DNA from 2 places in the Vibrio apostichopi genome. Region 1 is predicted to be linked to the other one. Evidence: predicted binding sites of a transcription regulator. Region 1 holds the regulator's gene; the other holds the start of a gene.
The links. The regulator PurR, encoded in region 1, represses purine synthesis genes. The targets are predictions, from matches to a motif close to TNANGNAAACGTTTNCNTNA.
Positions count from the first base shown of each region.

Region 2: the regulator PurR is predicted to act here: its motif matches at 2,293-2,312, upstream of glyA (serine hydroxymethyltransferase).

Region 1 is NZ_AP028067.1:2,492,492-2,496,923, reverse strand. It holds partial or broken gene QUF19_RS11090 (IS3 family transposase) at 1-614, opposite strand, end outside; gene QUF19_RS11085 (TfoX/Sxy family DNA transformation protein) at 730-1,320, opposite strand; cyclic di-GMP riboswitch class I at 1,448-1,533, opposite strand; gene purR (HTH-type transcriptional repressor PurR) at 1,704-2,708, opposite strand; gene torD (molecular chaperone TorD) at 3,026-3,673, opposite strand; gene torR (two-component system response regulator TorR) at 3,962-4,432, shown strand, end outside.
Region 2 is NZ_AP028067.1:2,966,364-2,970,795, forward strand. It holds gene QUF19_RS13225 (DUF4250 domain-containing protein) at 1-95, shown strand, start outside; gene QUF19_RS13230 (hypothetical protein) at 329-655, shown strand; gene glyA (serine hydroxymethyltransferase) at 987-2,237, opposite strand; gene QUF19_RS13240 (YitT family protein) at 2,585-3,187, shown strand; gene treC (alpha,alpha-phosphotrehalase) at 3,368-4,432, opposite strand, start outside.

The sequences.
Region 1 (4,432 bases):
CAGAGAAAATAAGCGGTCTCGACCGATTTCAATATCATTCTGAGCAAGTAAATACTTGATCTTACGAGCCCCTATACGAGGGTGCATCATCCTTTGCTCCTTCACAAAACCGAGTACTGATTCATCTTTCTTTGTCTGATGAATTTCTGTAACACAGCGCTTGTAGAAAGCTTGTCGTGTAATACCGATGAAGTGACAAGCTTTAGTGACGGTCAACTTTCTGACCGTTTTTTCCTTAATAACTCGGCCTTGCGCTTCTTTGAGATTCGGACACCGAAATCTCGATCCATGACTTTTACAACCGCTTCAAAGAACTCAGCTTTGAGCTGAGTCTCTTCTAATTGCTGCTCGAGTTCTTTGATTCGTTGCTCTGGGGTTTGAGTTGAGGAAGAGTTTGACATAGTCGCTCCTAACGCTCTCGATTGTTCTGTTCCTTTAGACCAATCTAGTTGACCATGTTTGCGAAGCCAAACTAAAACGGTAGAGCGACCTTGGATCCCATAACGTTCTTGAGCTTGCTTATAAGTCATTTCGCCTTTTTCAACTTGGCTTACGACTGCCAATTTAAAGGCAAGAGAATAATCTCGTTGAGTACGTCTACTTGTTGTTTTCATGACACTCTCCAATTTCATGTTGGAAATGTGTCAACCATATTTAGGACGGTACAACTTTTATAAAAAAAGCCGCAAGAATGCGGCTTAGTTATGTAGATAGTTTGAACTGACAATATTAATTGACGCGACTGATAAGCTCTTCACGACGTTGCTGCGGTATTACAGACCAATGAGTACCATTGATCGCACCTTCAAGCGCCCAAAGCAGCTCAATGCTGACTGAGGAAGCATGCGATTCCTTGATGGCGTTAAATGCGTTTACAGAGCCAGATTCATATAAACATTCTACGGAATCGATCCCCGCCTTTTTCAACATACGCTCGGTAGCCAGTCGAAGGTTAGGGAGGTCCTTTAGTCGAGTTGGCTTAGCAGAAGACTGCTCAGCTTTCTCTTCTTTAGCAAAACCCAGAGACGTCGTAGCAAGTTGCAAGATTTTTTCTTGGTCTTGCCACAAACCTTCCGGCAATGCGAAATACTTAGTGACGACAGGGAAACCACGTTTTTTGTAGACGTATGGTTGAAACCCTTGTTGCTCGAATTGCTTTGTTGTGTCTTTGTCCGCTCTTATGTGCAGCTGGTCATTTACAACCAGAGCAAACATAGTGTCATCAGCAAAAAGCCCGAATCCACCAAACATTGAGCGTGATTTTATTTTTCCTAGGGGCTCAAATAATTTCATTGAGTCCTTTAGTATCGGTTTATCCATGTTATTTATCTCGGTGTATTTGAACTACGCCACCAAATAAGCAGGTCCGAGAGATTAGCAAAATGTTGCAATTAAATTGTCAATAAGCCGTAAATTACTAAATTGTTAGTAACTACTGCATTTTGCCATCGGTAACCCCGCTACCATACCAACGAGTGGTTTAGGCCGGAAGCTTTGCGTCTCACTCTTTCGAGTGGTTTGCCCTGTGCGTGACTGACTTAATAGAATAAAGTTTTTGTTGAATGAGGCTCACACCTGATATTTCAAAATGTGATGTTGCTTCAATTAATGATCTTGGTGTTATGCAACTGGGTTTATTTTGGCTGCTTATAAAAAAAGCGCACCCAAAGGTGCGCTTAATGAAATTAAACTCGATTTATCAATTAATTTAACGTTTTAACTGTGCTTCGTTCAACAATTTCAGGATGCATTTCGAAGACACGTTTTTCATGATCTTTATCTTTAATGCGTTCCAATAAAATTTCGAATGCATTTTTACCAACACGACGTTTAGGTTGGTGAACCGTCGTCAATGGTGGAGAGAAGTATTCTGCAAGTTCAATGTTGTCGTAACCGATAACCGAAATATCTTCAGGAATACGAATGCCTTGCTGTTGCAGGCGACTCATTAGGCCAAGTGCCATTGTGTCGTTAAAACAGAACACAGCGGTAGGGCGATCTTCCATCTGAGCAATTTTATCAGCCGCAAGTACAGCGGTATCACACTCAAAGTTACCTTCAATGATGAGCTTTTCGTCGGTTGTGACCTTCGCTTCATTGAGTGCGCGTTTGTAACCCGCGATGCGTTCTACACATGCTGCTTTGTCTAAGTGGCCACTTAAACAAGCAATCTTTGTGTGACCACGTTCTAGCAGGTACTTAGTTGCTAGGTAGCCGCCTTCTTCAGAGTTATCGATGATTTTATCAGCCTGAGAGGTTTCAGGCCCCCAATCCATGACAACTTTTGGGATATCTGCATGGCGATCTAACATGCCACGAAGTTCTTCTGTTAAGTCAGAACACATAACCAAGATGCCATCTACACGTTTTTCTGCAAGCATTCGAATGTAGTCACGTTGCTTCTCATAGATACCACCCGTGTTACACAGAATCAAAGTGTAACCTTGACGGTAGCAGTAGCTTTCAACACCATCGATCACTTCAGAGAAGAAGAGGTTTGTTGATTGAGTCACTAGCATGCCGATAGTGCGTGTTGAATTGCATTTCAAGCTACGAGCAACAGCACTTGGCGCGTAGTTTAATTCGTCAACGGCTTTGTTTACTTTCTCTTGAGTCGCTTCTGCAACAAAACGCGTTTTGTTGATTACGTGAGAAACGGTGGTAGTTGATACGCCTGCTAAGCGAGCGACATCTTTTATCGTGGCCATGGTTTTATCCTATTAGAAGCTACTTTCCCAAAGTACGGAATAAAGTAGCCGTTAAGCTACCTAACTAAGAGCTTAAATTTGTAGGGCTCTTTGGGGTATTAAAGTGCTAAAAAACAAAAAACCGCTATTGAGCGGCTTGTCTTAACACCGAAATGCTCTGAACTTAAATAAGCATAGCATTTCGTGAATGTTTCATATTTTATCGTTTGCGGTCACAATTTTAGACTGACTAGAAATTACTCGCAATAAAATTCACCCAGAAATCTGGGTGAATTGTCACATTTTATTGAATTTGTTTACTTAATCATCAGCGAATCTTATTCACCCGCTAAATACTGAGTGTCCAGATTACAGAAGGCAACGAGAAGAGAGGCAACCGATGCATAGAAACCGAATGAATCGATCTCACGACATCTAGCGTTGAACTTTGGTACCCAAGTAAGAAGTTGTTGTTCAATAAACTGTTGTTGAACAGCGAACGATTTTTCTAATTCTTCTTCAAGCTCAGTTTCATTTGAACGGATGATGAGATTACCAAGGAAATCAAGTTCGATAGCAATGTGGTCGGCTGGTTCTTTTAGATCTTGGTTTACCACCAAGTTGTGCTTAGCCATGATGTCTTCCATGTCTTTGGCTGGCTTGTCGTTTAACAGACCCGTTTCGCCGATATACATTGAAGCGTAAGGTAGAGCACCATGTTTATCTGTCTTTAAGAATAGATCGCAGAAGTCAGCAGACAGTTCTAGTTGGGCATCTTCACGTGTTTGTAGACGGTTCAATGCGTCTACCAGTTTATCAATCGCAGGCTTAAGTGTTTCGTTTTCGCCTAAACCAGTCAGAAAAGAACGAATCTCAACAGAGTGGTAGTGATCGAGTTCTTCTTGTGTGAGCTCTTTAGCGAACAAGCTTGATAGCCACCAGTATATTTCAGCTCTTTGTTCGTTGAATGCTTTCGTATCTTTCATTTCATAGATCCTGATTTAGTCTTGTGATGTTTATATACCCAAGCATCGTGAAGTCATTTGGGCATAAGCACACCAAGGCTCAATAACAAGGTTATTTGCTAAACGCAAAGTGACTCGTTAGTCGTAATGCCTATATTGAATTGCGATGGACGATAAATAGCAAGGTTTTAGATTGTCTTGTATCAAAAAAGATTCATGTTTCTCGCTTTTATCTGCTGTACCACTAGAATTGTTACTAGTTATGAATAGAATGGTTACTGAAACTATTAAATAAGAAAAGTGGTGTAGATGAGCTATCACGTATTAGTCGTAGAAGATGATGTGGTAACCCGCAGTAAGCTGGTTGGATATTTCCAGAACGAAGGTTACACAGTGAGTGAAGCGGAAAGCGGCGCTCAAATGAGAAACGTGTTGGAAGAAAACAACGTTGACCTCATTATGCTAGACATCAACTTACCAGGCGAAGATGGATTGATGCTAACTCGCGAATTACGCAGTCAATCGGACATTGGGATTATTTTAGTTACTGGACGCACGGATAGCATCGACAAAATTGTAGGCCTAGAAATGGGCGCAGACGATTATGTTACTAAACCCTTCGAACTTCGCGAGTTATTAGTTCGAGTTAAAAACTTACTTTGGCGTATTGCTGCTGCTCGTAAAACAGCGGTTGGTGCGACAGTTGAAGCAGAAGACGAATCTGTGGTTCGTTTTGGTGAGTGGACGTTTGATATCCCTCGTCGTGCTTTAAGTAAAAAC
Region 2 (4,432 bases), 470 kb from region 1:
TAGTCAACTTCTACGAAATCGACAAAGCCGCATTAATCGCGAAACTCGCGTCGGCTGGTTTTGAGTTCCTTGCCGAAGCCAAACAGTTTCGATAATTAGTTAAAACAAACTTCCTATTAAAAGACCAACCTCTGTGTTGGTCTTTTTTTGTTGGTGATACGTAATAAGTAATCAGGCAGTAAACCCGTTATAAATTATCTGTCTGCACCTATACTTTTATATCTTAGAGTCAACGAACGCTCCTTGAACCGAAGCGTATTGTTGTATAGGCTACCTCAAATAGCATATAAAACTCATCATTCAACTTGATGATAGTGAAGGATTAACAATGAAAAGACTCGGACTTTTAGCCGTTATCGCAGCCACACTCACCGCCGGTTGCGCTTCAAATACTCAGCAAGACAACTTTCGTGAAGCCTCTTTTGAGCTGTGTAATACCGAAGTCGATATCTACTCTGTCAGCCATGATGAAAGAGTACGCATCGTCTGCTCTGATGGCTCTAAATTCGCTTTAAGCAGCGAAGATACGCTAGAAGTAATGCGTGATATCAACATCGATTACTGTGATGGCGAAGGCCTAGGCAAGTTCAATGAAAGCCGCAAGTACTACTCGTTCAAGTGTAAGTCAGGCACCTTGCTCAGCATCAAAAAGTAGAATAGACACAAGCAAACGACAAAGGGTTAATGTGAAAGCATTAGCCCTTTTTAGTACCCGCTCTTTATTACTTAGATAGATAACCTTCAAACGTAAAAAAGGCTCCTATACAGGAGCCTTTCAAATCATATTTTCAATCAAATAGCTTTAGTTCAAGGAAAAGGTGCAGAGTTTACAAACACCTTTATCTAGAAACAAAAAGGCCCCTATACAGGAGCCTTTCAAATCGCATTTTTCAATCAAATAGCTTTAGTTCAAGGAAAAGGCGCGGAGTTTACGAATATAAATGAGCACCTTTGACACAGAAATTAAGCTATTTGAGCCAGAAAAATTAAGCGTAAACAGGTAGACGCTTACAAATTTCTAGAACTTTTGCTTTCGTTGCTTCGATAACAGACTCATCGCCCATGTTATCAAGGATGTCACACATCCAGCCAGCAAGAGCTTTCGCGTCTGCTTCTGAGAAACCACGGCGAGTAATAGAAGGAGAACCGATACGGATACCAGACGTAACGAACGGGCTACGTGGATCGTTTGGTACTGAGTTCTTGTTAACTGTGATGTTAGCTGAACCTAGTGCTGCATCTGCTTCTTTACCTGTGATGTCTTTGTCGATTAGATCAACGAGGAACAGGTGGTTCTCTGTAGAACCTGAAACGATGTTGTAACCACGCGCTAGGAATTCAGCAACCATTGCTTTTGCGTTAGCAACTACGCGAGCTTGGTATTCTTTGAACTCTGGCTCTAGAGCTTCTTTGAACGCTACTGCTTTACCAGCGATAACGTGCATTAGAGGGCCACCTTGGCCGCCTGGGAATACTGCTGAGTTAAGCTTCTTGTAAAGATCTTCACCTTCGTTAGAAAGGATAAGACCACCACGAGGACCAGCAAGCGTTTTGTGCGTTGTAGTCGTTACAACGTGAGCATGTGGAACTGGGTTAGGGTAAACACCTGCAGCGATAAGGCCAGCAACGTGCGCCATATCTACGAAGAAGTAAGCGCCTACTTTGTCAGCGATTTCACGCATGCGCTTCCAATCACAAACTTGAGAGTAAGCTGAGAAACCACCGATGATCATCTTAGGTTTGTGCTCAATAGCTAACGCTTCCATCTCTTCGTAATCGATTTGGCCAGCTTCATCGATACCGTAAGGAATGATGTTGTAAAGCTTACCAGAGAAGTTTACTGGAGAACCGTGAGTTAGGTGACCACCGTGCGCTAGGCTCATACCAAGAACCGTATCGCCAGCGTTTAGTAGCGCCATATACACAGCGTTGTTCGCTTGAGAACCTGAGTGAGGCTGTACGTTCGCGTATTGCGCACCAAATAGTTCACATGCACGTTCGATTGCTAGAGTTTCAACTTTATCTACGAACTCACAACCACCGTAGTAACGCTTACCAGGGTAACCTTCAGCGTATTTGTTTGTAAGTTGAGAACCTTGAGCTTCCATTACACGTGGGCTTGTGTAGTTTTCTGAAGCGATAAGTTCGATGTGCTCTTCCTGACGAAGAGTTTCTTCTTGGATAGCTGCGAATAGATCCGCATCGTAATCAGCAATGTTCATGTCACGCTTAAGCATCTGTATCTCCTGACTCAGATTGTACTGAAAGTTTCAAAAAAACCACACAACGACCGAAAGCAAACGTTTCCGTCACCGTTTTGATGTGACGCATTCTACATAATTTGATCTAGGTCATAAAGAGCTAATTGCAATTTTATCATGCAGTTTTTTCATAATCACATATAAGATTCATCATGGTTATTAAGCATATCCAACCAAAGATGACGCTTACTGTCAATTTTACGATTTACACCCTGTAAAACGCAGATTACATAGGTTTACCTTAATTTTGCCCCTCTAGCTACCGAAAGCTAAGGTTTTTCTCTACTATGCTCGCCTTTATTGGATAGGTAATTATAAAAACGATGGAAAAACACACACGTAAAGAAGATTGGGTAGCAATCCTCACTGGTACGTTTTTAGTGGCGTTAGGCGTCTTCTTTTTACAGTCAGCAAACCTGCTTACTGGTGGCACGACTGGCTTGGCTCTGCTTTTGAGTCAATTTACGCCAGTAACCTTTGGTATTCTGTACTTTATTGCTAACTGTCCATTCTATCTATTGGCATGGAAACGATTTGGCCGTCACTTTGCAATAAGCAGTGCCATCTCCGGCGCTTTAGTGTCTGTGTTTGCCGATCATTTATACTTGGTGATTTCGTTAGAAGTTCATAATGAGATTTATTGTGCAGTCGCTGGCGGCTTATTAATGGGCTTAGGCATGCTGATCCTATTCCGTCATCGCTCAAGCTTGGGTGGCTTCAACGTATTGTGTTTGTTCATTCAAGATCGCTATGGTATCTCGGTAGGTAAAACCCAAATGGCCATTGATGCCTGTATTTTGTTTGCATCCTTCTTCTTTGTATCGCCTTGGGTAATTGCCGTTTCTGTATTGGGTACCGCTGTGCTGAACATTGTATTAGCAATGAATCACAAGCCTACTCGTTATTCGGTCAACTACGCGTCTTAGAGTTCACTACCTGTTCTATCGTCACTGGCTACTCGACACTCTAGTTTCTAGCAGACTCAAGGCACGATAATCCAGATATAACTAAAACAAAAAGGCTTTGGGGAGCACTCCAAAGCCTTTTGTAAAAGCCTAAATCTTTAGGGGGACGTAAGAATTAGGTTTGTTGAAATAGAAACAAGATTAATCTTCAATAAAAAGAATCCGCGTCTCATAAGGTCGTAATACTTGGTGATGAGACTTAACTGAACTCTCGCTCACATGATAATTGGACAACAGGCTCTTAGCCTTCATCATCTCAAAACGCTCAGGTAAAACGCATTCCGTTTCTTCACCATAGTAGTTGTTAATACAAACCAAAGTCTGGTTATCACTTTCGCGAGAATACGCAAATACCGAAGAGTGCTCAGGCAATAGATCTTGATAGTTGCCATGAGTAATCACGGGTACTTCTTTACGTAACTCAATCAAGCTCTTGTAGAAATAGAAAACAGAGTCTTTATCTTCCAATGCTTGCTCGGCGTTGATCTCAGTGTAGTTATTCGCAACATCAAGCCATGGCTGTGATTGTGAAAAGCCTGCGTAAGTTTCATCGTTCCATTGCATTGGCGTACGAGAGTTATCACGAGATTTTTGCGCTAAAATCGCCATCATATCCTGATGAGCCACACCATCACGGTTAACCATGATGTCGTACATGTTGGTGCTCTCTACATCACGATATTGGCTGATGTCGGTATAACCAGGGTTAGTCATACCAATCTCTTCGCCTTGATAGATATAAGGCGTGCCTTGCATCATGTGCACAGAAGCAGCCAGCATTTTAGCCGACTCAACACGATATTGTTTATCGTTACCCAAGCGGCTCACGACTCTTGGTTGGTCATGGTTACACCAAAACAGTGCTCCCCATCCTTTACCGTTCAAGCCCGTTTGCCAGTGATTGAAGATCGACTTGAGCTGTAAGAAATCAAACGGCGCATTGGTCCACTTCTCACCATTGGTGTAATCAACCTTAAGGTGGTGGAAGTTAAACACCATCGATAACTCACTGTTATCAATGTTTGAGTATTGCTGACAATGTTCTAACGTGGTTGAAGACATCTCGCCTACGGTCACACTGCCGTATTTCTGGAATACCGCTTCACTGATCTCTTTTAGATATTCATGCACACGTGGGCCATCGGTATAGAAACGACGACCATCACCAATATCATCATTCGGGAAATCTTGCTGCTTTGAAATCAG